Regions from separate parts of the Flexivirga alba genome, predicted to be linked through region 1. Evidence: riboswitches for the same ligand, from Rfam matches in the RefSeq annotation. Region 1 holds a riboswitch; the other holds the start of a gene.
What was found. A riboswitch is a leader RNA that binds a small molecule or an ion and turns the genes downstream of it on or off. The one in region 1 is predicted to bind ZMP and ZTP.
Positions count from the first base shown of each region.

Region 2: it holds a riboswitch for ZMP and ZTP, as region 1 does, so the genes downstream of both, ACFQDH_RS23540 (bifunctional 5,10-methylenetetrahydrofolate dehydrogenase/5,10-methenyltetrahydrofolate cyclohydrolase) here and ACFQDH_RS00115 (bifunctional 5,10-methylenetetrahydrofolate dehydrogenase/5,10-methenyltetrahydrofolate cyclohydrolase) in region 1, are expected to answer to the same signal.

Region 1 covers NZ_JBHSWH010000001.1:23,457-38,807, forward strand. The annotation lists gene ACFQDH_RS00100 (DNA polymerase Y family protein) at 1-120, shown strand, start outside; partial or broken gene ACFQDH_RS00105 (error-prone DNA polymerase) at 192-3,604, shown strand; gene ACFQDH_RS00110 (class I SAM-dependent methyltransferase) at 3,678-4,406, opposite strand; gene ACFQDH_RS00115 (bifunctional 5,10-methylenetetrahydrofolate dehydrogenase/5,10-methenyltetrahydrofolate cyclohydrolase) at 4,529-5,374, opposite strand; ZMP/ZTP riboswitch at 5,399-5,477, opposite strand; gene ACFQDH_RS00120 (HIT family protein) at 5,479-5,934, opposite strand; gene ACFQDH_RS00125 (LacI family DNA-binding transcriptional regulator) at 6,044-7,123, opposite strand; gene ACFQDH_RS00130 (MFS transporter) at 7,195-8,493, shown strand; gene ACFQDH_RS00135 (helix-turn-helix domain-containing protein) at 8,557-8,892, shown strand; gene ACFQDH_RS00140 (ClpP family protease) at 8,903-9,493, opposite strand; partial or broken gene ACFQDH_RS00145 (ClpP family protease) at 9,635-10,245, opposite strand; gene ACFQDH_RS00150 (transporter substrate-binding domain-containing protein) at 10,354-11,079, shown strand; gene ACFQDH_RS00155 (hypothetical protein) at 11,113-11,529, shown strand; gene ACFQDH_RS00160 (thioredoxin domain-containing protein) at 11,577-12,695, shown strand; gene ACFQDH_RS00165 (YyaL domain-containing protein) at 12,710-13,555, shown strand; gene ACFQDH_RS00170 (amidohydrolase family protein) at 13,530-14,432, opposite strand; gene ACFQDH_RS00175 (phosphoribosyltransferase) at 14,601-15,071, shown strand; partial or broken gene lysX (bifunctional lysylphosphatidylglycerol synthetase/lysine--tRNA ligase LysX) at 15,076-15,351, opposite strand, start outside.
Region 2 covers NZ_JBHSWH010000001.1:4,707,290-4,722,640, forward strand. The annotation lists gene ACFQDH_RS23500 (prenyltransferase/squalene oxidase repeat-containing protein) at 1-857, opposite strand, end outside; gene ACFQDH_RS23505 (GNAT family N-acetyltransferase) at 970-1,263, shown strand; gene ACFQDH_RS23510 (ferritin) at 1,386-1,904, shown strand; gene ACFQDH_RS23515 (alpha/beta fold hydrolase) at 1,932-2,786, opposite strand; gene ACFQDH_RS23520 (hypothetical protein) at 2,884-3,492, shown strand; gene ACFQDH_RS23525 (DNA polymerase Y family protein) at 3,557-5,140, shown strand; partial or broken gene ACFQDH_RS23530 (error-prone DNA polymerase) at 5,212-8,623, shown strand; gene ACFQDH_RS23535 (class I SAM-dependent methyltransferase) at 8,697-9,425, opposite strand; gene ACFQDH_RS23540 (bifunctional 5,10-methylenetetrahydrofolate dehydrogenase/5,10-methenyltetrahydrofolate cyclohydrolase) at 9,548-10,393, opposite strand; ZMP/ZTP riboswitch at 10,418-10,496, opposite strand; gene ACFQDH_RS23545 (HIT family protein) at 10,498-10,953, opposite strand; gene ACFQDH_RS23550 (LacI family DNA-binding transcriptional regulator) at 11,055-12,137, opposite strand; gene ACFQDH_RS23555 (MFS transporter) at 12,209-13,504, shown strand; gene ACFQDH_RS23560 (helix-turn-helix domain-containing protein) at 13,568-13,903, shown strand; gene ACFQDH_RS23565 (ClpP family protease) at 13,914-14,504, opposite strand; partial or broken gene ACFQDH_RS23570 (ClpP family protease) at 14,646-15,253, opposite strand.

The sequences.
Region 1 (15,351 bases):
CAGCGTTGGTGGCGAAAGCGCGTGCACCTCAACCGTTTTCAGCTGATCGACAACCAGTCCACCGCCTGGTTGGTGCTCGCCGAGGGCAAGACCTGGTTCCTCGAGGCTCGCTATGACTGAAACCCTCGCGGGTCGAGTAGGCGGAGCGCTAGCGGAGCCGTATCGAGACCAAGAGTTCCTGCGGAGTTGCCGTGGGCTGGAGTAACCCCGCCATACCGTGGTCGCAGCTGGAGCAGGCGCTCTCCCACGGCATACGGCCCGAGGAGCGCAGCGTGCGTGGCCAGCCTGCCGACGGCGGTGACGGACCGGTCTTCTCGCGCAAGCGACACCCCTTCCGCCCGGCCGAGCTGGGTGAGTCGGCGGGACCCGTCGTGCCGTATGCCGAACTGCACGCACATTCGCACTACAGCTTCCTCGACGGCGCCGCGGCACCCGAGGACCTGGTCACCGAAGCCGCGCGACAGCGCCTGCACGGCCTGGCCATCACCGACCACGACGGCCTCTACGGCATCGTGCGTTTCGCCGAGGCAGCCGAAAGCTATGGATTGCAAACAATTTTCGGGGCGGAGCTGTCACTGGGCCTGACTGCTCCGCAGAACGGCGTACCCGATCCCGAGGGCAATCACCTGCTGGTGCTCGCGCGCGGGGCGGAGGGTTACCGTCGCCTCGCAAGGGCCGTCACCGAGGGGCAGCTCGCCGAAACCGCTGAGAAGGGCAAGCCGCTCTACGACCTGCCGGCGCTGGCCGAGGAGGCGGCCGGCCACTGGGCGATCCTGACCGGCTGCCGTAAAGGCAGCGTGCCCAGCGCGCTCACTCGACACGGACATGATGCCGCAGTCACCGAACTACGTTCTCTGCAAGACTTTTTCGGCAAGGACAACGTCTTCGTCGAGCTGACCGACCACGGCGACCCGGCAGACAGCACCACCTGCGACCGGCTCGCCGAGGTAGCCCGGTCCGGAGACGCGCTGACCGTCGCTACCAACGCGGTGCACTACGCCGACTCGGACCAATACCCGCTGGCCACAGCGCTTTCCGCCGTCCGCTCACGCCGTAGCCTGGAGGAGCTGGACAGTTGGCTGCCGGTGCACGGCGCGGCATACGTGCGCAGCGGGGCGGAGATGGCGCAGCGCATGCACCGCTTCCCGGGTGCCGTCGAGCGAACGGTCGAGATCGCCGACGATCTCGCGTTCAGCCTGCGGGCAGCGTCGCCGCGGCTGCCGCGCCAGGAGGTACCCGCCGGCCACACCCCGATGAGCTGGTTGCGCGAGCTGACGATGCGCGGCGCTGCGGAACGCTATCCGAAGGACAACCACGCGGCATACGCACGCATCGAACGCGAGCTGAATGTCATTGAGAAGAAAGACTTCCCGGGATATTTCCTGATCGTGCACGAGATCGTGCAGTTCGCCAAAGGCCGCGGCATCCTGTGCCAAGGCCGGGGTTCGGCCGCAGCGTCGGCGGTCTGTTACGTCCTCGGCATCACGGTGATCGACCCCATCTTCTACGAGCTGCCCTTCGAGCGATTCCTGTCCGAGCTGCGCGAGGAAGCACCCGACATCGACGTCGATTTCGACTCCGGCCGACGCGAGGAGGTGATTCAGCACGTCTACCAGACCTACGGGCGCCGCAACGCCGCACAGGTCGCCAACGTCGTCACCTACCGCCCCAAGAACGCCGTGCGCGACATGGCCAAGGCGCTCGGCGCCAGCCAGGGGCAGCAGGACGCCTGGTCCCGGCAGGTCGAACGCTGGGGCGCGGAGATCTCGAGTGCGGACCACGACATACCGGGGCCCGTCATCGAGTTGGCCGAGCAGGTGCTGAGCTATCCACGGCACCTCGGCATCCACTCCGGCGGCATGGTGCTCACCGACCGGCCGGTCAGCGAGGTGTGCCCGATCGAGCGAGCCCGGATGACGGATCGCACTGTCCTGCAATGGGACAAGGACGATTGCGCGTGGATGGGCCTGGTGAAGTTCGACCTGCTCGGCCTCGGAATGCTGGCCGCACTGCAGCACACCTTCGACCTGGTCGAGCGTCATACCGGCGAGCAGTGGCGCATCGAGACGTTGCCGCGCAACGAGCCGGGCGTCTACGACATGTTGTGCCGCGCCGACTCGATCGGTGTCTTCCAGGTCGAGAGTCGCGCACAGATGGGCACCCTCCCCGGCTCAAACCGCGGTCGTTCTACGACCTCGCCGTCGAGATCGGCCTGATCCGCCCGGGTCCGATCCAAGGCGGCGCAGTGCACCCTTACATCCGGCGCCGCACCGGCAAGGAGCCCATCACCTACTCCCACCCGCTGCTCGAGCCGGTGCTCGAACGCACGCTCGGCGTCCCGCTCTTCCAGGAGCAGTTGATGCAGATGGCGATCGCGGTCGGCGATTGCAGCCCGGCCGACGCCGACCTGCTGCGCCGGGCCATGGGGTCCAAGCGTGGTGTCGAGCGCATCGACTCCCTGCGCACCAAGCTGTATGACGGAATGGCCCGCAACGGCATACCGCCGGAGACCGCGCAGGAGATCTACAACAAGATCGAGGCCTTCGCCAATTTCGGTTTCGCGGAGTCGCATGCGCTCAGTTTCGCGGTGCTGGTCTATGCCAGCTCATGGCTCAAATTGCATTATCCCGCAGCCTTTTTGGCAGGTTTGCTGCGTTCCCAGCCGATGGGGTTCTACTCACCGCAGACGCTCACCGGCGATGCGCGGCGGCACGGTGTCGAAGTGCTGTCCCCGCATCTGCTGCGCTCCAGCGTGCACGCCGACCTCGAGCCGGACTCCCCCGACGCAATGGACCTGCGTGGTGGCAGCGACGACTGCATGCGGGACCACACGCAGGAGGAGATCGGCGATTTCGACACCAATGCGCCCGCCGACTGGCAGGAGCACCGCCGCGACTGGCACCACGCAGTTCGTCTCGGGCTGGCCGACATCACCGCCCTCGGCGAGGCTGCCGCCGAGCGCATCGTGCAGACCCGTGACTTGTCCGGGCCGTTCACCGATCTAGCCGACCTCGCACGGCGCGCCGAGTTGGATACCGAGCAAATGGAGGCACTTTCGCTGTCCGGCGCACTGGACTCACTGACTGGATCGCGCCGGGATGCGCTGTGGCGCTCGGCGGAGGCAGCCTCGATCCGTAGCGACCAGTTGCCGGTTCGGGTGCCTTACCAGCCGCCGCTGTTGCCGGAGCTGTCCATCGGCGAGTTGCTGATGCACGACCTGCAGGCGACCGGGATCAGCCCCGGTGATCACCCCATCCGGCACGTCCGGGCCGATCTGGACGCGCGTGGCGTGCTGCCGATCGATCAGCTGAAGGGTTTCCAGAGCGGTCGACGGGTGCAGGTAGGCGGCGTGATCACTCATCGTCAGCGCCCGGCGACTGCCGGCGGGATCACCTTCGTCAATGTCGAGGACGAGACCGGGATCCTGAATGTCATTGTGTCTCGCGGTGTTTGGCACCGCTACCGGCGCATCGCGCGCGCGTCACCGGCGATGGTGGTGCGCGGCATACTCGAGCGATCCGAGGACGGCGTCACCAACCTGCTCGCGGATCGTCTGGAGCACCTCACGATTCACGTGCGGTCCAAGTCCCGCGACTTCCAGTGACGCAGGTCCTGATCTCTGACGGTTCGATTCGCGATTGACAGTCCAATTCGACCGTCAATCGCGAATTCGACCGTCACTGATGGGTCCGCGCCAGGAAAACCCATTCCTTGTCCGGGCGGTCCGGCGCATCGCGCACCTCCACGACCTCGAAGCCGTGCGCCTCGAGGTCGGCCACGATCTCGTCATACTCTCGAAAACGCAGTGTCGACACTGATTTCAGCGTTTCGTCAGCCAGCACAAGTGTCGACTCGAACGTCACCAGGGGCAATGCCACCTCGGTCACTGTCATCGAGTCCGTGCCCCGGCGACCATCCGGCAACGCGACCTCGGTCGGCGGTGTGGTCCATTGCTCCCAGGCACGCATCTCGGGTCGCCGAGCCTCGAAGACGAACCAACCACCCTCCCGCAGAGCATCGTGTATGGCGCCCAAGGTTTGCGACCAGTCCGCGTCGTCGACGAAGACCTGCGCGACGTTGCCGGTCATGACCGCAAGATCCCCGTCGGCGACGCGGCCGGTCAGCGCCGTCGCATCTCCCTCGATCCAGGTCACCTTGTCGGCATACGGCTTGGTGCGTGCGACCTCGATCGAGGCGACCGCCGGATCAATGCCGACCACCTCGATGCCTCGCGCGGCCAATCGGACTGCGAGAGAACCGGTTCCGCAGCCGATGTCCAGAACCTTGCGGGCGCCCAACTCATCGACGATCGCCTCATAGACATCGAGATCGCTGCGATCGTCGTCGAAGAAGTCGTAGAGGACGGCCAGGCGTGGGTCGGCGAAGCCGGCATCGGGTGGGCGCATGGCTCGACGCTAGTGCCGTGAGTCAGAAATAGAGCAGGTACGGATGTGGGCAAATTTGCTGGTCAGGCGCGAAGCGACTGTCAAGCAACTTTGCACGCACCGCACTAGGCGCACCGCGCCGGTTACTGCACCCGGTTTTCCGCGGCAGTTACCGTCTGTTCCATCAACACCGCAATGGTCATCGGACCGACGCCACCGGGCACCGGTGTGATGTATGACGCCCGCTCCGCCGCGGCCGCGGTCTCCACGTCGCCGACATTGCCCGGGTTGTAACCGGCGTCAACGACGACCGCTCCCGGCTTGACCCACTCACCCCGGACCAGCTCCGGCCGACCGACGGCTGCGATCACGATGTCCGCCTCCGACACCTCCACAGCCAGATCGGTGGTGCGGGAGTGGCAGAAGGTGACGGTCGCGTCCCGAGCCAGGAGAAGCAGGCCCACCGGCTTGCCGAGGATCGCGCTCCGCCCGACGACGCACACCCGTTTGCCGGCAATCGGCAGGTCGTATGCGTCGAGCAGCCGCACGATTCCTTCCGGCGTGCAGGAGTGAAAGCCGTTGGCGGACAATCCCATTGCCGCAAAGCTGTGCATCGTCACGCCGTCGACGTCCTTCTCCGGCGCGATCGCCTCGAAGACGGCAAGCTCGTCGACCTGGGCGGGCGCCGGGTGCTGCACGAGGATGCCGTCGACCGTGTCGTCCTCGGACAAGGCGCGCACTGCGGCGACGGCGGTATCGGTGGTTGTCTCCGCCGGAAGCTGGACCCGCCGCGACTCCAGCCCGAGCTGTCCCGCACGCCGTTGCTTCATTCGTACGTAGGTTTGGGATGCCGGGTCGTCACCGATCAGCACAGTGGCGAGGCATACCGGACGCCCTTGCGCCGCAGCGAAATCCGCGGCCCGTTCGGCAGTCTCGGCGAAGCTTCGGCGGGCGACGGCTGTGCCGTCCAGCAATTGTGCAACGGACATCTTGGGGACTCCTTGAATCGATCGGAGTCGCACCCAGGCGGGCGATACGACGAACTCACACTCCCCGGTGGTGACCCACCCTTCGCCAGTCGTGTGCCTTCAGTTTAGCCGAGCGCGTCGCCCAACCGTGCAGCGAAATCTGCGCGCTCGGCTGCGTCGACGTAGCGCGCCTCGCGATGCCGCAGGTAGAGATCGTCCCCGTCATACCGTGGCAGCACGTGCAGGTGCAGGTGCCAGACGTCCTGGTCACCGGCAGGCTCGTTGTGCTGGCGAGTCGAAACACCCTGACATCCATACGTTTCCCGCATTGCGATGGCAACCTCGCGGGTCAGGTCCCACAATGCGTGACCGACATCGGTCGGCAGCTCGTAGAGGTTCTCCACATGCTCATTCGGTATGACGAGTGCCCCGCCGTCGTTCACGGGCCACCATTTGGGCGCGATCCGCGCGAAGACCAACTCGCGCTGCACGACCAGGTCCGACGCGGCGTTGCGGTCGTCCCCTCGCCGCGCTGGAACGCGCAGAAGGGGCAGCGGTAGCCGACCGGCTCGTGGGTCCACGTCGAAGTCTCCATCGCCCGTCAACCTACCGACTGACGCAGCAAATACCGATTGACGCACTTGCAACTGCGTCAGTCGGCATCAAGTGCGTCTCTCGGCGATCAGCACGTCATGGGCGCGGCACCGGACCGGTCGTGTCGCCCAGACGCAGAGTCACCGGCACCGTCACGTCCGAGACCTCTTCACCGGCCAGCAGCGCGCGCACCACCTCACCAACGGCTCGGCCTTTCTCGATCGGATGCTGGTCGATCGTGGTGAGTGTCCTCGGGAACCACGGCAAGGAAACACCGTCATACCCGGTGACCGACAGGTCCTCGGGCACGCGCAGGCCGCGGTCCACGGCGCACTGCACGGCGCCGGCGGCGAGCAGGTCGCTCTGCGCGATGATCGCGGTCGGCGGCCGGTGGCTGTCCAGGAGCAGCTTCGCCGCTGCATAACCGGAGTCGAAGTCGGGCTCCTCCGCCTCAACGAGCGTCGCGGCGGTGAAGACGTCCCGCACCCCGAACGCCCTCTCCCGCGTGTCCGGGAAATGGCTCGCCCGGACCTGGGCGATGGTGCGCCGCCCGGTCGTGCCACCCCACTGCAGCGGCATCATCACGTGACCGACCCGGCGGTGCCCCAGGTCGTGCAGCAACTGCGCCAGCTCACGGGACGCAGCCCGCTCGTCCGCGGTCACCTGCACGTCGGCGCCCTCGGGTGCGCCGGTGCCCACGATCGGAACCCCGCGAGCGCCGAATTCCCTTGCCAGCACGTTGTTCTCATCGCCACAAAGCATGAACACGGCGGCGTCCGCGGCAACCCGTGACACCTGCGGTCCGCTGTCGCCATACCCCTCGGCTGTGTCCGGCAGCAGCAACAATCCGCAACCCATCTCACCGACCACCTGGGAGAGACCGTCGAGCACCGACACGACATACGGGTCACGGAACGCGTGCAGGATGCGGCGCTCGACGACGGCCGCGATGACACCACTGCGCCCGTGTCGCAATGACGAGGCCATCGGATCCGGCCCGCCATACCCGAGTTCCGCCGCGGCTGCCCGCACGCGCTCGGCGGTGTCCGTGGCCACCGGCTTGTTGCCGCTGAAGACCAGCGACGCCGTGGACATCGCGACGCCGGCGCGGTGAGCGACGTCACGCAGCGTGACGCGCCCAGCAGGCACGTTTTCGACTTGACCACCCACAGGCATGTGGAGCAGACTATCGAATCGATTCGATCGAATCGATTCGACGGCCCGAAGCGCTCCTCCGAAGGAACTCCATGGTGATGGTGGACAAGCCCAACACCGCTCCCGATTCGCAGTCGGACCCCACCGTGTCCCGCCGCGTCTCGCGGTCGGTCGCGGTCCTGTTCGTGCTGAATGGCGCTGCCTTCGCCTCGTTCGCCGCCCGGCTGCCCGACGTCAAGACACTGCTTCACTTCTCGACCGGCCAGCTCGGCCTTCTCCTTCTCGCCGGTTCGCTCGGCAGTGTGAGCGGGCTGCCCTTGGCCGGCTGGGTGATCGGCCGATTCGGCAGCCGCGCCACCGTGCGCGTCGCCGCACTGGCGGCCACCGCGGGTTACTTGCTCGCTGCCGTTGCCATCACCTCACACCTCGTGTGGCTGACCGTGATCGGCCTGCTCATCGCCGGCTGGGGCATGGGCCCCTGGGACGTCGCGATGAACCTCGAAGGCACCGTCGTCGAGCGTCACCAGAAGCGCTCGATCATGCCTCGCTACCACGCGATGTTCAGTGGCGGCACCGTCGTGGCGGCGCTCGTCGGCGCGGGCCTGACCGCCATACACGTGCCTTTGTGGGTGCACCTGGCCATCGTCATGGCCGTCATCGGCACCGTCGCCATCTGGTGCGCCAAGAACTTCGGGACGTTGTCCGATGGCCGAGAAGTTGCCACCGAGGACGACGCGAAGGCCCGCCCGACATCCACGTTGCGCAGTGCCTGGACCGATCCTCGTGTCCTGCTGATCGGGGTCGTGACACTGATCGCCGCATTCACCGAGGGCACCGCGAACGACTGGCTGTCGCTCGGCTTCGTTGAAGGCCACCATGTGCCGAAATGGGCCGGAATCCTAGCGTTCGCAACCTTTCTCAGCTGTATGACGGCCGGACGTCTCGTCGGCACCATGCTCCTGGACCGTTACGGCCGTGTGCCGGTGTTGCGCGCCTGCTTCTCGCTGGCGATCCTCGGCTGCCTGGTCGTGGTCTTCGGACCGACCGCACTCGCGTATGCCGGAGTCGTCATCTGGGGCCTCGGTGTCTCGTTGGGCTTCCCGGTCGGCATGAGCGCTGCCGCCGACGACCCGCAGCACGCGCACGCCCGCATCTCGGTGATCAGCACCGTCGCCTACACCGCGTTCCTCGCCGGTCCCCCGCTGCTCGGGCTGCTCGGCGAACACGTGGGTGTGTTGCACGCCCTGCTCGCTGTCGGTGCGGCGGCCATGGTCGCACTCGCGCTCGTCCCCGCCGTTCGCGAGCCGGAGATTCCGCAGTCCGAGAAGGCCGTGTCAACACCAATCACCTCCGATCCGGCGCTCTGCCACAGTCCGGCTCATCCCGAGTGAGACGCCTTCTGCTGAGAGCAGAAACCGTTGAGCAGTGGCGGGTGGCGGGGCTAGCGTCGACACATGGGTGACGTGCGGCAGCTCCGGCAGCGTTCGACGGTCGAGCCTCTCTGGCGGGAGGTTCTCGGCACGCAGTTGCGCGCGATCCGACTGCGTCGCCGCGGCACGATCACCACGACCGCGCAGCGGGCCGGGATCTCCGCGCAATACCTCTCCGAGGTCGAGCGCGGCCGCAAGGACCCGTCCTCGGAGATCGTCGCGGCCATCGCCGGCGCGCTGGATTGCACACTCGCCGAAGTCACCGACCTGACCGTTCGCGAGCTGCGCCGCGAGTCCGTCCGATTGGGTCTGGCTTCCGCCCCGGCGAACATGCGCGGCCCGGTCGCGCTGGCCGCCTGACACACCCGGATCAGCTCCGATAGGCCATCACCTCGTCGGCCAGCCCGTAGTCGACGGCGGCCTGCGGCGCGAAGATCCGGTCCCTATCGGTGTCCTTGCGCAACACGTCGAGCGGTTGCCCGGTGTGCTGCGCGAGCACTTCCTCGGCCTCCGCACGCAGCCGAATCACCTCGTCGGCCGCCAGGATGATGTCTGGTATGGCGCCACGGCCGCTCCCGGACGGCTGGTGCAGCAACACCCGCGAGTGCGGCAGGACACTCCGCCGACCCGGAGCGCCGGCCGCCAACAGGATCGCGGCCGTCGAGCACGCCTGCCCGACACAGGTCGTCGCGACCGGTGACCGGACGAACCGCATCGCGTCATACACGGCGAACGTGGCGGTCAGGGATCCGCCGGGCGAGTTGATGTAGAGGTTGATCTCCTGGTCCGGTGCCACTGATTCCAGGTGCAGGATCTGCGCGATCAGCGCGTTCGAAACTCCGTCATCGATCTCGGTGCCGAGGTAGACGATCCGCTCGGAGAGTAGATGGCTGTATACGTCCATGACGCGGTCGCCGCGCGGAGACGACGCAATCACATTCGGAATCGTGTAACTACTCATGACGCCTCCCTCCTTCGTCGGGTGCCATCATTCGACTGCGCCATTGGTCGTTCGCTGCGCTCACTCATGACGCCTCCCTCCTTCGTCGGGTGCCGTCATTCGACTGCGCCATTGGTCGTTCGCTGCGCTCACTCATGATCATCAAACTCCAAGTCCCACAGGGTTTTTGCCCGGCTTGATGCGGCTGAGGTCGTCGATGACCTGGTCGATGAGTCCATAGGCAACGGCTTGCTCCGCCGTGTACCAGCGGTCCCGCAGCGAATCCTCGAACACGCGCGGCACCGGTTGGCCGGTGAGTTCGGCGGTGATGCCGAGCACGGTGTCCCGTGTCTGGCGCAGATCGTCGGCCTGCAACTCGATGTCGACCGCGGTGCCACCGAAGCCGGCGCTGCCCTGATGCATGAGGACCTTGAGTGCGGCAACGCGTAGCGCTTGCCCTTCTCTCCCGCTGTCAGCAGGAATTGCCCTGCGCTGCAAGCCAATCCGAGCGCCAGCGTCGACACGTCGTTCGGGATCGCACGCATCACATCCATGATCGCGAGCATTGCCGGCACCGAACCGCCGGGCGAGTTGATCCAGAAGCTGATGTCGGCGCGCGGGTCGGCTGCCGACAACAGGTAGAGCTGAGACATGAGCCGGGTGCCGATCTCGTCGTCCAGCTCGGTGTCGAGCACGATGATGCGCTCGTCGAGGAGATGTTCGGCGATCTGCCGGCTGAGTGGGTGTGGTGGTCTGCGCTGTTCTTCGGACATGCTGCAAGGATCAGCGAAAAACACTGTGAACAGCTAGCTTTCGCTGCTGTCAGCAGAGAGAGCGACCAACTGGCCCGGCGCGAGGATGCGTTCCTTACGATCGTTGGTATGACGAGAGCGACCGACCAGGCACGCGCCGACCTCGCTCCCGAGGGGCACCTCACCGCAGCGATCAACCTCGGCAACCCGGTCCTTGCGCAGGGCGATCCGCAACAACCGGGCGGGATCACCGTCGACATCGCACACGAGATCGCGACCCGGCTGGGCACCGACCTGCGCTTCGTCTGCTTCGACGCGGCGCGCAAGTCCTTCGACGCGCTCGTCTCCGGACCGGCGACGATCGCGTTCCTCGCCGTCGAGCCGGCCCGCGCCCGCGAGGTCACGTTCACCGAGCCCTACGTCCTCATCGACGGCGTGTATGCCGTGCCCGACGCCTCACCCCACCGGGCACCGGCCGATGTCGACGCCGGCGGTGTCCGGATCGGCGTCAAGGAGGGCTCGGCATACGACCTCTTCCTGACCCGCACCCTCGAGCACGCCACCATCGTTCGCGGCGTGGACGGAACCACCGTTTTCGCCGAGCAGAGCCTCGACGTCGCGGCTGGGATCCGTGAGCCGGTCACTGCATACGTCGACGCCAACCCCGGCCTACGCATCCTCGACGAACCGTTCATGCAGATCCGGCAGGCGCTGGCCACCAAGCCGAGCACTCACCCGGCCACCACGACCTGGCTCGACGGCCTGCTCGATGAACTCCTCGCCGGCGGCTTCGTCGCGGAGGCGCTGCGCCGCTCCGGGCAATCCGAGACGCTCGCCGCAGGCCGCGTGCGGTGACGGCGTCCCGGAATCGGGCATAAGGTGTCGTGGATGTCGTATCCGACGAGCGCCGAGCCGCCATTCGCAACCGGTCTCTACTGGCGAAAGAGCCTGCTCAACGCCCGCAAATGTATCCCGGTGATACTCGTGCTCGCCGACGGACTGCTGACGATGTCCGACAAGAGCAGTCGCGTCTTCTCGATCCCCGCATCGCAGATCAGCCTGCGCAGGAGCCGGTGGGGCACCTTGCTAATCACCTGCGGCAGCACGACATACGCGCTTGTCGGTCGGGGCGGCGACATCTCGCCGCAGTTCACCGACGAACAGATTGCACACCTCGACAAGCTTGGTGCGCCGACTCCCCCGAAGCCCATGAGACCCTCGCGCGCCGGCTCGGGTCAGGCGATGCTCTTCAACACCGAGCCGCTGGCGGCCAGACTCCGGCAAGCCGGCGCCACGGTCAGCTGACCAGCGCCACTGCCACAACCACCACCCCGGGGTGAAAGGCTGGAGCCATGGCCAACCGACTCGCTGACTCCCTCAGCCCCTACCTCCGCCAGCACGCCGACAACCCGGTCGACTGGCGCGAGTGGAGTCCCGAAGCGCTGCAGGAGGCTGCCGACAACAACCGACCGATCCTGCTGTCCGTCGGGTATGCCGCCTGCCACTGGTGCCACGTCATGGCGCACGAGTCGTTCGAGAACCTCGAGGTTGCGGCTGCGATCAATCAGTCCTTCGTCGCGATCAAGGTGGACCGCGAAGAACGTCCGGACATCGACGCCGCCTACATGACCGCCACGACTGCAATGACGGGAAGTGGCGGATGGCCGATGACCTGCCTGCTCACCCCGGATGGCAAGCCCTTCTTCTCCGGCACCTATCTGCCGAAACCACAGTTCCTGCAACTGCTTTCGGCGGCCAAGCATGCCTGGGAGACCCAGCCGGACGAGGTCAGGGCTTCCGGGCAGAACGTCGCGACCCAACTGGCAGCGGCGGCGACCCGCGGCGCGTCCACCGCGCTCACTGCGGAGGTCACCGCCAACGCCGTCACCACCCTCCGCCAGTCGTATGACGCCAGGTATGGCGGCTTCGGCGGCGCGCCGAAGTTCCCGCCGTCCATGGTGCTGGAGTTTCTGTTGCGCCACCACTCGCGCACCGGTGACAGCGATGCCTTGGCCATGGTCGAGCACAGCTGCGAGGCAATGGCTCGTGGCGGCATCTACGACCAGCTTGCCGGTGGCTTCGCACGCTACAGCGTCGACGCGACCTGGACGGTGCCGCACTTCGAGAAGATGCTCTACGACAACGCGCAATTGTTGCGTGTCTACGCGCACCTGTGGCGCGCCACTCAAAGCCCGCTTGTCGCCCGAATTGCCTCCGAGACAGCGCAATTCATCATCCGCGACCTCGGGACGGCCGACGGCGGCTTCGCCAGCGCGCTCGACGCCGACACCGAGGGGATCGAGGGCACGACATACGTCTGGTCACCCAGCGACCTGCGGGCGACGCTCGGCGACGAGGACGGCCGGTGGGCCGCCGAGCTGCTCGGCGTGACCGAGGAGGAACTTTCGAGCACGGCACCTCGACCCTCCAGCTGCTGCGCGACCCGGACGACCAGTCGCGGTGGGAATTGATCCGGACCAAGCTCATGGACCGTCGCTCCCGACGGCCCCAACCGGATCGCGACGAGAAGGTCGTGACGTCCTGGAACGGTCTGGCGATCAGCGCACTCGCCGAGGCCGCAATGATCCTGCAGGAATCCGAATGGCTCGATGCCGCAATGGCTTCCGCGGAGTTCGCGCTCGATCGCCACCTCGTTGACGGCAGGCTGCGGCGCACCTCGCTGGGCGGCCGGGTCAGTGGCGCCCCCGGCGTCGCCGACGATTACGGCAACTTCGCGGAGGCGCTGCTCGTCCTGCACCAGGCGACCGGTGAACAGCGCTACCTCGCCGCCGGCGAGCAACTGCTCGCGACCGCGCAGCAGATCTTCACTGGTCCGTCCGGCGGCTTCCACGATGCCGCTTCCGACGGAGAGAAGCTGTTCTTCACCCCGCGTGGTGCCGGTGACAACGCCGAGCCTTCTGGGACCTCGAGCCTCGCCGGCGCATTGCTCACCCTCAGCGCGCTGACTGGCGATCCGGCAGCCCGCGACCGCGCAGCGGCGGCACTTGCGTCCATGGGCGAAATCGCCACGCAGGCACCACGATTCGCCGGTTGGGGCCTCGCCGTGGCCGAAGCGGTCCTGGCCGGTCCGGTGCAGGTGGCGGTCATCGGACAGGACCGCGCGTCACGCGGTCTCACGCGCACTGCGTGGGCCGCACCCACCTCGGGCGCCGTGATCGTCCACGGTGCGCCGGATGCCCCGACCTCACCCCTGCTGGCCGATCGCCCCCTGGTCGGCGGCCGCTCAGCGGCCTACGTGTGTCACGGCTTCGTCTGCCAGGCGCCGGTCACCGATCGCGACGAGCTCATCGACCAGTTGCGTGGACGCTGAGCAAGCGGGCACCGTTGTCCCACAGGACCTTTCGCATCCAGTCATCACCGAGATCCAGCCTCGCCAAGGCCTCGAGCTGGTGCGCATACGGGTAAGGAATGTTCGGGAAGTCCGAGCCGAGCACGACCCGATCCCCCAGCCCAGCGAGTCGTGCGACATACCCGTCGGGCAACGGCGCGAACCGATCAGTGAAGTCCGTGGCGACCATCGTGGTGTCCAGCTGCACGTTGTCGTAACGCTCCACCAGATCGGCGAACTCGTGATATTCCGGCATCCCCGCGTGCGCGATCACCAGCGTCAATCGAGGGTGCTTCGCCAGGACACGGGCGATACGCTCCGAACCGGTGAATTCCCCTGGCAACGGCGCAGATCCAGCATGTATGACGACAGGCGCACCAGCATCCGCCAATACCTCCCATGCCCCGTCCAGCTGCTCGCCGTCCGGCGCGTAACCACCGACCTGCACGTGCATCTTGAAAAGTTGCGCACCCAAGGCCAGCGCCTCACCGACATACGCTGCGGCATCCGGCTCCGGATAGAGCGTCCCGCAGTGCACGGCGTCCGGCACACGCCTGGCGAAGTCCGCGTTCCAGTCGTTGAGCCACCGTGCCATGCCGGGTTTGTGCGGGTAGGTCAGCGCCGGGATGGCGCGCACCCCGAAGCCACGCAACACAGCCAGCCGGGTGGCTTCGTCAAACCGGTAGGTGATCGGCCACGGAGCGCCGTAGTTCTGGTCGGCGGCGTCGAAGTAAGCCCACACCTTCTGCAGCATCGGCTCCGGCAGGAAGTGCACATGTATGTCGGCAAGCCCCGGAATCCCCAATGACCGCAGGTAATCCGGGATGTCACCGTCGGTCGCGGGCCCGGGGGTCGTCACGTCGACGCCTGTCGAGGAGTCCTCATGCCGCAAGCCTAACGAAACACCACTGGCGCCCCTGGAGTTGAATGTCCCCATGAGGCTTATCCTGCGCTGGCAAGAGCGTCAGCAAGCTGCCGCCATGCCAACGCAGCCCAAGCTCACTGTGCTTGTTCAGAATGGACTTCTATGACACACGACCGCGAGGTACTCACCTGGGACCTGTTCGGCACCGCGAGCCGCGAGCTGGCGCAGACCATCCACGACAGCGGCTACCGGCCCGACCTGATCATCTCCATCGCCCGCGGCGGGCTGATCCCGGCCGGCGCCATCAGCTACGCGCTCGGCATGAAGAACGTGCACGTGCTCAACGTCGAGTTCTACACCGGCGTCGACGAACGGCTGCCGATGCCGGTGATGCTTCCGCCGGTGCCGCAACCGGTCGACCTGTCGGGCGCGACGGTGCTGATCATCGACGACGTCGCCGACACCGGTGGCACCCTCGACCTGGTCCGCAAGTTCTGCGAGGGTCACGTCAAGGAGACGCGGTCCGCCGTCATCTACGAGAAGTCACGCTCCGTCGTGAAGTGCGAATACGTCTGGAAACGCACCGCTCAGTGGATCGACTTCCCGTGGTCGAGCCAGCCGGAGATCAGCTGACGCGTCACGCCTGCGGTCGCACGAAGGGGAATGCAAGGGTCGCCTTGATGCTCTGCCCGGTCAGCATCATGACCACCCGGTCGACGCCCAGCCCAAGTCCACCGGTCGGAGGCATTGCCAGCTCCAGCCCGGCGAGGAACGCCTCGTCGAGCTGCATGGCCTCGACGTCACCGCCTGCCGCCGCAAGCGACTGCTGCGTGAACCGCTGGCGCTGATCGACAGGGTCGGTCAATTCGCTGTATGCCGTGCCCAATTCGGCACCGAACGCCACGAGGTCCCA
Region 2 (15,351 bases), 4.7 Mb from region 1:
CCGGGGTGGGTATTCTCCTGCAGCCAGCTGCCGTCCGTCTGTCGCTTGGAGCGCACCTGCTCGATGGCGTCTGCCAGTCGTGGATCGGGCGGGCCACCGATGGCGCGGAAGTGGTCGAGACCGCGCAACACGTCGTAGTGCCACTGCGTCGGGAACGAGAACTGCAGCCAATCCTCATCCGCGACCTCGCCGGTGCTCGCTCGTCGAAAGAGCTTGCGCTGCAACAGATATTCCCCACCACGCCGCCGCGCGTCCGCCACCTCGAGATCGCCGCCCGCGCGCTCGTAGTCGAGCAAGCCCTCCAGCACACAGATCGTCGTGTGGAACGACGACCGCGTGGAGCCGTTCTCCGCCTCGCAGTTCCAGCCACCGTCCGCGAGTTGCTCACCGAGCAGGCGCTGCACGACCCGGTCGACGTTCTGCCCGAAGTAGGCGCCGATCGAGACTGTCCCGCCATTGATGCACGGCTCGACCTCACCGTCGAAGAACGCCGACCCGTCATACTCCCAACGACAACCGGTGCGAACGCCGTCGACTGCGGCAGTCACGCGCGAATCCTGAGGATCCACACCGAATTCGCGCAGCAACCGCAAGGTGGGAAGCGTCGCGGTCCACGGTTGGCCATCGGGATCGCCCACGGGTCCGTCCGGTGGCCGCCAGTCGGACCCGGGGAAACACGCGCCACCGGCCCACGCCCCGTCGGCATACAGATCGAGCAGTCGCTTCCCCTGTCCCGACGAGGCGACTCTCGCGCGCTCGGCCGTCACCTCATCGGACGAAGCGTCGGTCAGATCACGCATCACCTGCCACCGGACCGACGCATCTCCCGCGAGCAGCCAACTCTCCACGTCACTCATCCGTGTCACCTCTCAACGAAGTTCGTGCTGGACAAGGCTCAGAAACGTGAGATCACTGCCCAACACGGATCTGACGCTAGGACCCGCCACCGACAAGGTTCAAGATGGACTCATGAGTGACGACATCACAGTGGCCGACAATCCCGACCAGAATCGCTACGAGGCACGCATCGGTGGTGCTCTCGCAGGTTTCTCGGTCTACCGGCTCGCCGCGGATCAGATCACCTTCGTGCACACCGAGGTCGACCCGAAGTTCGAGGGTAAAGGCGTCGGCTCTGCGATCGCGCGCCATGCACTCGACGACGTAACGGACCGCGGCGGGCTCTCCGTCATACCGCTGTGCCCATTCATCAAGGCCTGGATCGACCGGCACCCCGACTATCAATCGTTGGTCCAGCAGAGCTGATCTCATGTGCTGAGCCACCCCGCGCGAGCGCCATACGAATCCTCAACGAGGTGAGGCATTCCCAACTGTGGGTAGGCAAACTTTGCTGGTGGCGCACGCCGTAGCCACCTACTCTTGGTCGCATGAAGATGAGCGCCGCACTTGAAAAGAAGTTCAACGCCCAGATCACCCTGGAGTTCGAGTCCTCGATGGTCTACCGCCAGCTCGCGATCGAGATGGAGGACCGAGACCTGCCGGGCATCGCCGCGTGGTTGCGACACCAGGCCGACGAGGAGATCGTCCACGCCAACAAGTTCATCGACCACCTCAGCGATCGCGCCAACCACCCGGTGATCGGCGCCATCGCCGCCCCGAAGGTCAACGCCAAGACCGTGCTCGCGGTCTTCGAGGCGGCGCTCGGGCACGAGCAGAAGGTCTCTGCATCGATCCGTGACCTCTACGCCGCGACCGAGAAGGCCGGCGATCTCGACTCCCGTCCGCTGCTGCTGTGGTTCCTGAGCGAGCAGGTCGAAGAGGAGTCGTCGGTCGACGAGATCGTCGGACGCGTCAAGCTGATCAACGACGACGGTCCCGGCCTGCTGCGCCTCGATGACGAGCTTGCCCAGCGCCCGGTGGCCACCACCGAGAACACCGCCGGCTGACGCACTGACGCACCCCGAGTGGGCCGGTCACCGATCTTCGGTGACCGGCCCGCTCGCGTTCAGGACGCGCTCCAGGGTCTGCCGCCACGCCTGCGGTTGGTCCAGATGCAGGTCATGTCCGGCATCGGCGATCACGGTGCGCTCGACGTGCGCACCGCGGCGCATCCGCTCCACCTGCTCGGTCGGTATGACGCTGTGCTCGGCCACCACCAGATGTGTCGGGACGCTCACGGACTCCCATGCCCGCCACCGGGGCAAGACGTGCACGGCACGCAGCGCCTCGATCAGCACGTCCGCGTCCCAGCACGGGACCAGGCCGCCCGCGTCGAATTGCAGGCCGTCCGCCCACGCCTCGCCGGCCATCGCGGTTCCGGTGCTTCTTGCCGCTCCTCGGTCGGCACTCATGAAGAAGTCAATGAAGGCATCCCGGTCCGGGAAGCGCGCCGGCCAACTGCGCAGCCATTGCTCAACCGGTGCGGTGGCAGCATCACCACCACCACCGACACCGGCTTCGACCATCACCAATTGCCTTACCAAGTGCGGTTTTTCGGCTGCTACGAGCATCGCCGTATGACCGCCCATCGACTGCCCGACGAGGGTCGCGGGTCCACCGCCGAGTTGCTCGATCAGCGCCACCACGTCGGCGACGTATGCCGCCCGGGTCACGTCCTGCGGCATACGCGTCGAGTGCCCGTGACCGCGTTGCTCCAGTGCAACGATTCGATGGGTGTCACCGAGCGCACGTAGTGTCGCCGACCACTCCTGGGCAGTGCCGGCCAAGCCGTGCAGCAGGATCACCGGGTGATCGCCGGCGCCGGTCTCGGCATACGCCAGCTCGACCAGGCCACGTGCCAGGGTGCGCCAGGCGGCGGAAGCGATCACCAGGCGATTATGTCGGTTCGGCCGACATCGCCGGCCACCGCATCAGACGTCGTGCACCCGATTGACTTTGTCGAACACCTGTTCGATCATGGATGTCATGACCACCACCACCGCGACCCGGGTTGCCGAGTTGCACGAGCTGCTGCAGCGTCACGAGACGTCCCCCGCAGCAGACAGCGTCCCGGTGCTCCCGGCTCTCGCCGAGTTGTTCCCCCGCGGGCTGCGTGCCGGCGGGGTCTACACCCTGCACGGCTCGATGAGTGCGGCTCTCGCCCTGCTCGCCGGCCCCTCGATGGCGGGCTCGTGGTGCGGTGTCGTCGGACTGCCCGACCTGGGCATCGAAGCCGCTGTCGAGTGGGGGGTCTGGCTCGAGCGGCTGGCGCTGGTCCCTCAGGTCTCTCCCGACGACTGGACCTCGGTGATCGCGGCGCTGGTCGAAGTCACCGCGCTGGTCGTCGCCGCGCCCCCGGAGCACGTCTCTCCCGGTGAGGTGTCCCGGCTGCTCGCCCGTCTGCGAGCCAGCGGCAGCACGCTGGTGGTCCTGGGCTCCTGGCCGCGGCCAGCTGCGATGCTCGCCGGCCGGATCATGCGCTGGGACGGCCTGTATGCCGGGCACGGCCACCTCTCCGGCGGCGCCCTGCGCCTCGAGGTGACCGAGCGACACCGCACCCGGCACGTCGACCTCACGATCCCGGTCCGGCCATGAGCCACCAAGGTGGTCGAGTAGCGGTGAGGAACGAGCCGCGTATCGAGACCCTGGAACAGACGCCATGATCAGCTCTTCGCCGGTCCGCGTGATGCTGCTCTGGTGCCCGGGCTGGTCGGTGCTGGCAGCACGGCTCACCCAGGGCATCGCCGCCGACCAGGCGATTGCTCTCACCGACCGCGGCTTCGTCGTCGCCTGCTCCGCCGCTGCGAAACTCGAGGGCGTCACCGTCGGACTGCGCATCCGCCAGGCGCAGCACCGCTGCCCGGAGCTGATCGTGCTGCCGTATGACGTGGTGGCCGAGGCCAGGGCTTTCGAGTCGGTGTTGCACGCCGTCGAGGAGAAGATCCCCGACGTGCACGTCGTGCGTCCGGGCATCGCCGCGGTTCGCGCGCAAGGAGCCGGCCGCTTCTACGGCAGCGAACGCGCCGCCGCGGATGCACTGCTCACGCATCTGCACGACTTCACCGAGCACGAGCTGCGCCTGCCGGTCGACCTGCGCGTCGCCGTCGCGGACGGCCTCTTCGCCGCCGAGCAGGCTGCCTACACCAGCTCCACGGTTGTGCCACTGCACATTGTCCCCGCAGGTGGTTCGGCCGACTTCCTGGCCGGCCTGTCGGTCGCTGTCGCCTGCGACAAGAAGTTGGAAAACTTGTTGCAACGCATGGGGATTCGCAAGCTCGGCGATCTGGCGCAACTACCGCGCGATCAGGTGCACGCCCGATTCGGTGCAGCAGGCCTGCGCGCGCATCAGCTCGCCAGCGGTGAGGATGCGCCGATCCTGACCCCACGCACCGTGCCACCGCAGCTGGGCATGCACGTCACCTTCGATCCGGCCACCGATCGGGTCGAGCAGATCATCGCTCACTGCGAGCCGGCAGCAGGCGAGTTCACGCAACTGCTCACGCGCTCCGCGCTGATCTGCACCGAGATCCGGGTCACCGTGCAACTCGAGCCGGACGCTCTCTTCGAGCGGCTCTGGCGGCACCCCTGGCAGTTCGGCAGCGTCGAGGTTCTGGACCGGATCCGTTGGCAGTTGGAGGATCTCGCGGCCGAGGCGGCAACTGTCGACGACGACTCCCTGGGTGCGTCGGTGCTCTCGGTGCAGGTGCTCCCGGAGTCCGTCGACAACGCCGAGCATCATGCGCAAGGGCTGTGGGGCGATCGTCCCGACGAGAAGGTGGAGCACGCTCTCACCACCCTGCAGCACCGGCTGGGCCATGAGGCCGTCCTCACCAGCACCGTAACCGGAGGTCGCCTGCTGCACGAGCGCCGTGTTCTTCGCCCCTGGGGCGATGCGCTGCCGACAACTCGCGAGCGCCGTCTCGAGCAGCCCTGGCCGGGCACCGTGCCCGGCCCTGCCCCGGCCACTGTTTTCAGCAGCGCGAGTCAGGTGCAGGTCTTCACTGACGCAGGAGAGTCAGTGACGGTCGACGATCGCGGCACGGTCAGCGGGGAACCTGCATGGTTGCGCGTGCCGGACGGAAACCGTCGCATCGCGCAGTGGGCCGGCCCGTGGCCGATCCAACAGCGTTGGTGGCGAAAGCGCGTGCACCTCAACCGTTTTCAGCTGATCGACAACCAGTCCACCGCCTGGTTGGTGCTCGCCGAGGGCAAGACCTGGTTCCTCGAGGCTCGCTATGACTGAAACCCTCGCGGGTCGAGTAGGCGGAGCGCTAGCGGAGCCGTATCGAGACCAAGAGTTCCTGCGGAGTTGCCGTGGGCTGGAGTAACCCCGCCATACCGTGGTCGCAGCTGGAGCAGGCGCTCTCCCACGGCATACGGCCCGAGGAGCGCAGCGTGCGTGGCCAGCCTGCCGACGGCGGTGACGGACCGGTCTTCTCGCGCAAGCGACACCCCTTCCGCCCGGCCGAGCTGGGTGAGTCGGCGGGACCCGTCGTGCCGTATGCCGAACTGCACGCACATTCGCACTACAGCTTCCTCGACGGCGCCGCGGCACCCGAGGACCTGGTCACCGAAGCCGCGCGACAGCGCCTGCACGGCCTGGCCATCACCGACCACGACGGCCTCTACGGCATCGTGCGTTTCGCCGAGGCAGCCGAAAGCTATGGATTGCAAACAATTTTCGGGGCGGAGCTGTCACTGGGCCTGACTGCTCCGCAGAACGGCGTACCCGATCCCGAGGGCAATCACCTGCTGGTGCTCGCGCGCGGGGCGGAGGGTTACCGTCGCCTCGCAAGGGCCGTCACCGAGGGGCAGCTCGCCGAAACCGCTGAGAAGGGCAAGCCGCTCTACGACCTGCCGGCGCTGGCCGAGGAGGCGGCCGGCCACTGGGCGATCCTGACCGGCTGCCGTAAAGGCAGCGTGCCCAGCGCGCTCACTCGACACGGACATGATGCCGCAGTCACCGAACTACGTTCTCTGCAAGACTTTTTCGGCAAGGACAACGTCTTCGTCGAGCTGACCGACCACGGCGACCCGGCAGACAGCACCACCTGCGACCGGCTCGCCGAGGTAGCCCGGTCCGGAGACGCGCTGACCGTCGCTACCAACGCGGTGCACTACGCCGACTCGGACCAATACCCGCTGGCCACAGCGCTTTCCGCCGTCCGCTCACGCCGTAGCCTGGAGGAGCTGGACAGTTGGCTGCCGGTGCACGGCGCGGCATACGTGCGCAGCGGGGCGGAGATGGCGCAGCGCATGCACCGCTTCCCGGGTGCCGTCGAGCGAACGGTCGAGATCGCCGACGATCTCGCGTTCAGCCTGCGGGCAGCGTCGCCGCGGCTGCCGCGCCAGGAGGTACCCGCCGGCCACACCCCGATGAGCTGGTTGCGCGAGCTGACGATGCGCGGCGCTGCGGAACGCTATCCGAAGGACAACCACGCGGCATACGCACGCATCGAACGCGAGCTGAATGTCATTGAGAAGAAAGACTTCCCGGGATATTTCCTGATCGTGCACGAGATCGTGCAGTTCGCCAAAGGCCGCGGCATCCTGTGCCAAGGCCGGGGTTCGGCCGCAGCGTCGGCGGTCTGTTACGTCCTCGGCATCACGGTGATCGACCCCATCTTCTACGAGCTGCCCTTCGAGCGATTCCTGTCCGAGCTGCGCGAGGAAGCACCCGACATCGACGTCGATTTCGACTCCGGCCGACGCGAGGAGGTGATTCAGCACGTCTACCAGACCTACGGGCGCCGCAACGCCGCACAGGTCGCCAACGTCGTCACCTACCGCCCCAAGAACGCCGTGCGCGACATGGCCAAGGCGCTCGGCGCCAGCCAGGGGCAGCAGGACGCCTGGTCCCGGCAGGTCGAACGCTGGGGCGCGGAGATCTCGAGTGCGGACCACGACATACCGGGGCCCGTCATCGAGTTGGCCGAGCAGGTGCTGAGCTATCCACGGCACCTCGGCATCCACTCCGGCGGCATGGTGCTCACCGACCGGCCGGTCAGCGAGGTGTGCCCGATCGAGCGAGCCCGGATGACGGATCGCACTGTCCTGCAATGGGACAAGGACGATTGCGCGTGGATGGGCCTGGTGAAGTTCGACCTGCTCGGCCTCGGAATGCTGGCCGCACTGCAGCACACCTTCGACCTGGTCGAGCGTCATACCGGCGAGCAGTGGCGCATCGAGACGTTGCCGCGCAACGAGCCGGGCGTCTACGACATGTTGTGCCGCGCCGACTCGATCGGTGTCTTCCAGGTCGAGAGTCGCGCACAGATGGGCACCCTCCCCGGCTCAAACCGCGGTCGTTCTACGACCTCGCCGTCGAGATCGGCCTGATCCGCCCGGGTCCGATCCAAGGCGGCGCAGTGCACCCTTACATCCGGCGCCGCACCGGCAAGGAGCCCATCACCTACTCCCACCCGCTGCTCGAGCCGGTGCTCGAACGCACGCTCGGCGTCCCGCTCTTCCAGGAGCAGTTGATGCAGATGGCGATCGCGGTCGGCGATTGCAGCCCGGCCGACGCCGACCTGCTGCGCCGGGCCATGGGGTCCAAGCGTGGTGTCGAGCGCATCGACTCCCTGCGCACCAAGCTGTATGACGGAATGGCCCGCAACGGCATACCGCCGGAGACCGCGCAGGAGATCTACAACAAGATCGAGGCCTTCGCCAATTTCGGTTTCGCGGAGTCGCATGCGCTCAGTTTCGCGGTGCTGGTCTATGCCAGCTCATGGCTCAAATTGCATTATCCCGCAGCCTTTTTGGCAGGTTTGCTGCGTTCCCAGCCGATGGGGTTCTACTCACCGCAGACGCTCACCGGCGATGCGCGGCGGCACGGTGTCGAAGTGCTGTCCCCGCATCTGCTGCGCTCCAGCGTGCACGCCGACCTCGAGCCGGACTCCCCGACGCAATGGACCTGCGTGGTGGCAGCGACGACTGCATGCGGGACCACACGCAGGAGGAGATCGGCGATTTCGACACCAATGCGCCCGCCGACTGGCAGGAGCACCGCCGCGACTGGCACCACGCAGTTCGTCTCGGGCTGGCCGACATCACCGCCCTCGGCGAGGCTGCCGCCGAGCGCATCGTGCAGACCCGTGACTTGTCCGGGCCGTTCACCGATCTAGCCGACCTCGCACGGCGCGCCGAGTTGGATACCGAGCAAATGGAGGCACTTTCGCTGTCCGGCGCACTGGACTCACTGACTGGATCGCGCCGGGATGCGCTGTGGCGCTCGGCGGAGGCAGCCTCGATCCGTAGCGACCAGTTGCCGGTTCGGGTGCCTTACCAGCCGCCGCTGTTGCCGGAGCTGTCCATCGGCGAGTTGCTGATGCACGACCTGCAGGCGACCGGGATCAGCCCCGGTGATCACCCCATCCGGCACGTCCGGGCCGATCTGGACGCGCGTGGCGTGCTGCCGATCGATCAGCTGAAGGGTTTCCAGAGCGGTCGACGGGTGCAGGTAGGCGGCGTGATCACTCATCGTCAGCGCCCGGCGACTGCCGGCGGGATCACCTTCGTCAATGTCGAGGACGAGACCGGGATCCTGAATGTCATTGTGTCTCGCGGTGTTTGGCACCGCTACCGGCGCATCGCGCGCGCGTCACCGGCGATGGTGGTGCGCGGCATACTCGAGCGATCCGAGGACGGCGTCACCAACCTGCTCGCGGATCGTCTGGAGCACCTCACGATTCACGTGCGGTCCAAGTCCCGCGACTTCCAGTGACGCAGGTCCTGATCTCTGACGGTTCGATTCGCGATTGACAGTCCAATTCGACCGTCAATCGCGAATTCGACCGTCACTGATGGGTCCGCGCCAGGAAAACCCATTCCTTGTCCGGGCGGTCCGGCGCATCGCGCACCTCCACGACCTCGAAGCCGTGCGCCTCGAGGTCGGCCACGATCTCGTCATACTCTCGAAAACGCAGTGTCGACACTGATTTCAGCGTTTCGTCAGCCAGCACAAGTGTCGACTCGAACGTCACCAGGGGCAATGCCACCTCGGTCACTGTCATCGAGTCCGTGCCCCGGCGACCATCCGGCAACGCGACCTCGGTCGGCGGTGTGGTCCATTGCTCCCAGGCACGCATCTCGGGTCGCCGAGCCTCGAAGACGAACCAACCACCCTCCCGCAGAGCATCGTGTATGGCGCCCAAGGTTTGCGACCAGTCCGCGTCGTCGACGAAGACCTGCGCGACGTTGCCGGTCATGACCGCAAGATCCCCGTCGGCGACGCGGCCGGTCAGCGCCGTCGCATCTCCCTCGATCCAGGTCACCTTGTCGGCATACGGCTTGGTGCGTGCGACCTCGATCGAGGCGACCGCCGGATCAATGCCGACCACCTCGATGCCTCGCGCGGCCAATCGGACTGCGAGAGAACCGGTTCCGCAGCCGATGTCCAGAACCTTGCGGGCGCCCAACTCATCGACGATCGCCTCATAGACATCGAGATCGCTGCGATCGTCGTCGAAGAAGTCGTAGAGGACGGCCAGGCGTGGGTCGGCGAAGCCGGCATCGGGTGGGCGCATGGCTCGACGCTAGTGCCGTGAGTCAGAAATAGAGCAGGTACGGATGTGGGCAAATTTGCTGGTCAGGCGCGAAGCGACTGTCAAGCAACTTTGCACGCACCGCACTAGGCGCACCGCGCCGGTTACTGCACCCGGTTTTCCGCGGCAGTTACCGTCTGTTCCATCAACACCGCAATGGTCATCGGACCGACGCCACCGGGCACCGGTGTGATGTATGACGCCCGCTCCGCCGCGGCCGCGGTCTCCACGTCGCCGACATTGCCCGGGTTGTAACCGGCGTCAACGACGACCGCTCCCGGCTTGACCCACTCACCCCGGACCAGCTCCGGCCGACCGACGGCTGCGATCACGATGTCCGCCTCCGACACCTCCACAGCCAGATCGGTGGTGCGGGAGTGGCAGAAGGTGACGGTCGCGTCCCGAGCCAGGAGAAGCAGGCCCACCGGCTTGCCGAGGATCGCGCTCCGCCCGACGACGCACACCCGTTTGCCGGCAATCGGCAGGTCGTATGCGTCGAGCAGCCGCACGATTCCTTCCGGCGTGCAGGAGTGAAAGCCGTTGGCGGACAATCCCATTGCCGCAAAGCTGTGCATCGTCACGCCGTCGACGTCCTTCTCCGGCGCGATCGCCTCGAAGACGGCAAGCTCGTCGACCTGGGCGGGCGCCGGGTGCTGCACGAGGATGCCGTCGACCGTGTCGTCCTCGGACAAGGCGCGCACTGCGGCGACGGCGGTATCGGTGGTTGTCTCCGCCGGAAGCTGGACCCGCCGCGACTCCAGCCCGAGCTGTCCCGCACGCCGTTGCTTCATTCGTACGTAGGTTTGGGATGCCGGGTCGTCACCGATCAGCACAGTGGCGAGGCATACCGGACGCCCTTGCGCCGCAGCGAAATCCGCGGCCCGTTCGGCAGTCTCGGCGAAGCTTCGGCGGGCGACGGCTGTGCCGTCCAGCAATTGTGCAACGGACATCTTGGGGACTCCTTGAATCGATCGGAGTCGCACCCAGGCGGGCGATACGACGAACTCACACTCCCCGGTGGTGACCCACCCTTCGCCAGTCGTGTGCCTTCAGTTTAGCCGAGCGCGTCGCCCAACCGTGCAGCGAAATCTGCGCGCTCGGCTGCGTCGACGTAGCGCGCCTCGCGATGCCGCAGGTAGAGATCGTCCCCGTCATACCGTGGCAGCACGTGCAGGTGCAGGTGCCAGACGTCCTGGTCACCGGCAGGCTCGTTGTGCTGGCGAGTCGAAACACCCTGACATCCATACGTTTCCCGCATTGCGATGGCAACCTCGCGGGTCAGGTCCCACAATGCGTGACCGACATCGGTCGGCAGCTCGTAGAGGTTCTCCACATGCTCATTCGGTATGACGAGTGCCCCGCCGTCGTTCACGGGCCACCATTTGGGCGCGATCCGCGCGAAGACCAACTCGCGCTGCACGACCAGGTCCGACGCGGCGTTGCGGTCGTCCCCTCGCCGCGCTGGAACGCGCAGAAGGGGCAGCGGTAGCCGACCGGCTCGTGGGTCCACGTCGAAGTCTCCATCGCCCGTCAACCTACCGACTGACGCAGCAAATACCGATTGACGCACTTGCAACTGCGTCAGTCGGCATCAAGTGCGTCTCTCGGCGATCAGCACGTCATGGGCGCGGCACCGGACCGGTCGTGTCGCCCAGACGCAGAGTCACCGGCACCGTCACGTCGAGACCTCTTCACCGGCCAGCAGCGCACCACCTCACCAACGGCTCGGCCTTTCTCGATCGGATGCTGGTCGATCGTGGTGAGTGTCCTCGGGAACCACGGCAAGGAAACACCGTCATACCCGGTGACCGACAGGTCCTCGGGCACGCGCAGGCCGCGGTCCACGGCGCACTGCACGGCGCCGGCGGCGAGCAGGTCGCTCTGCGCGATGATCGCGGTCGGCGGCCGGTGGCTGTCCAGGAGCAGCTTCGCCGCTGCATAACCGGAGTCGAAGTCGGGCTCCTCCGCCTCAACGAGCGTCGCGGCGGTGAAGACGTCCCGCACCCCGAACGCCCTCTCCCGCGTGTCCGGGAAATGGCTCGCCCGGACCTGGGCGATGGTGCGCCGCCCGGTCGTGCCACCCCACTGCAGCGGCATCATCACGTGACCGACCCGGCGGTGCCCCAGGTCGTGCAGCAACTGCGCCAGCTCACGGGACGCAGCCCGCTCGTCCGCGGTCACCTGCACGTCGGCGCCCTCGGGTGCGCCGGTGCCCACGATCGGAACCCCGCGAGCGCCGAATTCCCTTGCCAGCACGTTGTTCTCATCGCCACAAAGCATGAACACGGCGGCGTCCGCGGCAACCCGTGACACCTGCGGTCCGCTGTCGCCATACCCCTCGGCTGTGTCCGGCAGCAGCAACAATCCGCAACCCATCTCACCGACCACCTGGGAGAGACCGTCGAGCACCGACACGACATACGGGTCACGGAACGCGTGCAGGATGCGGCGCTCGACGACGGCCGCGATGACACCACTGCGCCCGTGTCGCAATGACGAGGCCATCGGATCCGGCCCGCCATACCCGAGTTCCGCCGCGGCTGCCCGCACGCGCTCGGCGGTGTCCGTGGCCACCGGCTTGTTGCCGCTGAAGACCAGCGACGCCGTGGACATCGCGACGCCGGCGCGGTGAGCGACGTCACGCAGCGTGACGCGCCCAGCAGGCACGTTTTCGACTTGACCACCCACAGGCATGTGGAGCAGACTATCGAATCGATTCGATCGAATCGATTCGACGGCCCGAAGCGCTCCTCCGAAGGAACTCCATGGTGATGGTGGACAAGCCCAACACCGCTCCCGATTCGCAGTCGGACCCCACCGTGTCCCGCCGCGTCTCGCGGTCGGTCGCGGTCCTGTTCGTGCTGAATGGCGCTGCCTTCGCCTCGTTCGCCGCCCGGCTGCCCGACGTCAAGACACTGCTTCACTTCTCGACCGGCCAGCTCGGCCTTCTCCTTCTCGCCGGTTCGCTCGGCAGTGTGAGCGGGCTGCCCTTGGCCGGCTGGGTGATCGGCCGATTCGGCAGCCGCGCCGACCGTGCGCGTCGCCGCACTGGCGGCCACCGCGGGTTACTTGCTCGCTGCCGTTGCCATCACCTCACACCTCGTGTGACCGTGATCGGCCTGCTCATCGCCGGCTGGGGCATGGGCCCCTGGGACGTCGCGATGAACCTCGAAGGCACCGTCGTCGAGCGTCACCAGAAGCGCTCGATCATGCCTCGCTACCACGCGATGTTCAGTGGCGGCACCGTCGTGGCGGCGCTCGTCGGCGCGGGCCTGACCGCCATACACGTGCCTTTGTGGGTGCACCTGGCCATCGTCATGGCCGTCATCGGCACCGTCGCCATCTGGTGCGCCAAGAACTTCGGGACGTTGTCCGATGGCCGAGAAGTTGCCACCGAGGACGACGCGAAGGCCCGCCCGACATCCACGTTGCGCAGTGCCTGGACCGATCCTCGTGTCCTGCTGATCGGGGTCGTGACACTGATCGCCGCATTCACCGAGGGCACCGCGAACGACTGGCTGTCGCTCGGCTTCGTTGAAGGCCACCATGTGCCGAAATGGGCCGGAATCCTAGCGTTCGCAACCTTTCTCAGCTGTATGACGGCCGGACGTCTCGTCGGCACCATGCTCCTGGACCGTTACGGCCGTGTGCCGGTGTTGCGCGCCTGCTTCTCGCTGGCGATCCTCGGCTGCCTGGTCGTGGTCTTCGGACCGACCGCACTCGCGTATGCCGGAGTCGTCATCTGGGGCCTCGGTGTCTCGTTGGGCTTCCCGGTCGGCATGAGCGCTGCCGCCGACGACCCGCAGCACGCGCACGCCCGCATCTCGGTGATCAGCACCGTCGCCTACACCGCGTTCCTCGCCGGTCCCCCGCTGCTCGGGCTGCTCGGCGAACACGTGGGTGTGTTGCACGCCCTGCTCGCTGTCGGTGCGGCGGCCATGGTCGCACTCGCGCTCGTCCCCGCCGTTCGCGAGCCGGAGATTCCGCAGTCCGAGAAGGCCGTGTCAACACCAATCACCTCCGATCCGGCGCTCTGCCACAGTCCGGCTCATCCCGAGTGAGACGCCTTCTGCTGAGAGCAGAAACCGTTGAGCAGTGGCGGGTGGCGGGGCTAGCGTCGACACATGGGTGACGTGCGGCAGCTCCGGCAGCGTTCGACGGTCGAGCCTCTCTGGCGGGAGGTTCTCGGCACGCAGTTGCGCGCGATCCGACTGCGTCGCCGCGGCACGATCACCACGACCGCGCAGCGGGCCGGGATCTCCGCGCAATACCTCTCCGAGGTCGAGCGCGGCCGCAAGGACCCGTCCTCGGAGATCGTCGCGGCCATCGCCGGCGCGCTGGATTGCACACTCGCCGAAGTCACCGACCTGACCGTTCGCGAGCTGCGCCGCGAGTCCGTCCGATTGGGTCTGGCTTCCGCCCCGGCGAACATGCGCGGCCCGGTCGCGCTGGCCGCCTGACACACCCGGATCAGCTCCGATAGGCCATCACCTCGTCGGCCAGCCCGTAGTCGACGGCGGCCTGCGGCGCGAAGATCCGGTCCCTATCGGTGTCCTTGCGCAACACGTCGAGCGGTTGCCCGGTGTGCTGCGCGAGCACTTCCTCGGCCTCCGCACGCAGCCGAATCACCTCGTCGGCCGCCAGGATGATGTCTGGTATGGCGCCACGGCCGCTCCCGGACGGCTGGTGCAGCAACACCCGCGAGTGCGGCAGGACACTCCGCCGACCCGGAGCGCCGGCCGCCAACAGGATCGCGGCCGTCGAGCACGCCTGCCCGACACAGGTCGTCGCGACCGGTGACCGGACGAACCGCATCGCGTCATACACGGCGAACGTGGCGGTCAGGGATCCGCCGGGCGAGTTGATGTAGAGGTTGATCTCCTGGTCCGGTGCCACTGATTCCAGGTGCAGGATCTGCGCGATCAGCGCGTTCGAAACTCCGTCATCGATCTCGGTGCCGAGGTAGACGATCCGCTCGGAGAGTAGATGGCTGTATACGTCCATGACGCGGTCGCCGCGCGGAGACGACGCAATCACATTCGGAATCGTGTAACTACTCATGACGCCTCCCTCCTTCGTCGGGTGCCATCATTCGACTGCGCCATTGGTCGTTCGCTGCGCTCACTCATGACGCCTCCCTCCTTCGTCGGGTGCCGTCATTCGACTGCGCCATTGGTCGTTCGCTGCGCTCACTCATGATCATCAAACTCCAAGTCCCACAGGGTTTTTGCCCGGCTTGATGCGGCTGAGGTCGTCGATGACCTGGTCGATGAGTCCATAGGCAACGGCTTGCTCCGCCGTGTACCAGCGGTCCCGCAGCGAATCCTCGAACACGCGCGGCACCGGTTGGCCGGTGAGTTCGGCGGTGATGCCGAGCACGGTGTCCCGTGTCTGGCGCAGATCGTCGGCCTGCAACTCGATGTCGACCGCGGTGCCACCGAAGCCGGCGCTGCCCTGATGCATGAGGACCTTGGTGCGGCAACGCGTAGCGCTTGCCCTTCTCTCCCTGTCAGCAGGAATTGCCCTGCGCTGCAAGCCAATCCGAGCGCCAGCGTCGACACGTCGTTCGGGATCGCACGCATCACATCCATGATCGCGAGCATTGCCGGCACCGAACCGCCGGGCGAGTTGATCCAGAAGCTGATGTCGGCGCGCGGGTCGGCTGCCGACAACAGGTAGAGCTGAGACATGAGCCGGGTGCCGATCTCGTCGTCCAGCTCGGTGTCGAGCACGATGATGCGCTCGTCGAGGAGATGTTCGGCGATCTGCCGGCTGAGTGGGTGTGGTGGTCTGCGCTGTTCTTCGGACATGCTGCAAGGATCAGCGAAAAACACTGTGAACAGCTAGCTTTCGCTGCTGTCAGCAGAGAGAGCGACCAACTGGCCCGGCGCGAGGATGCGTTCCTTAC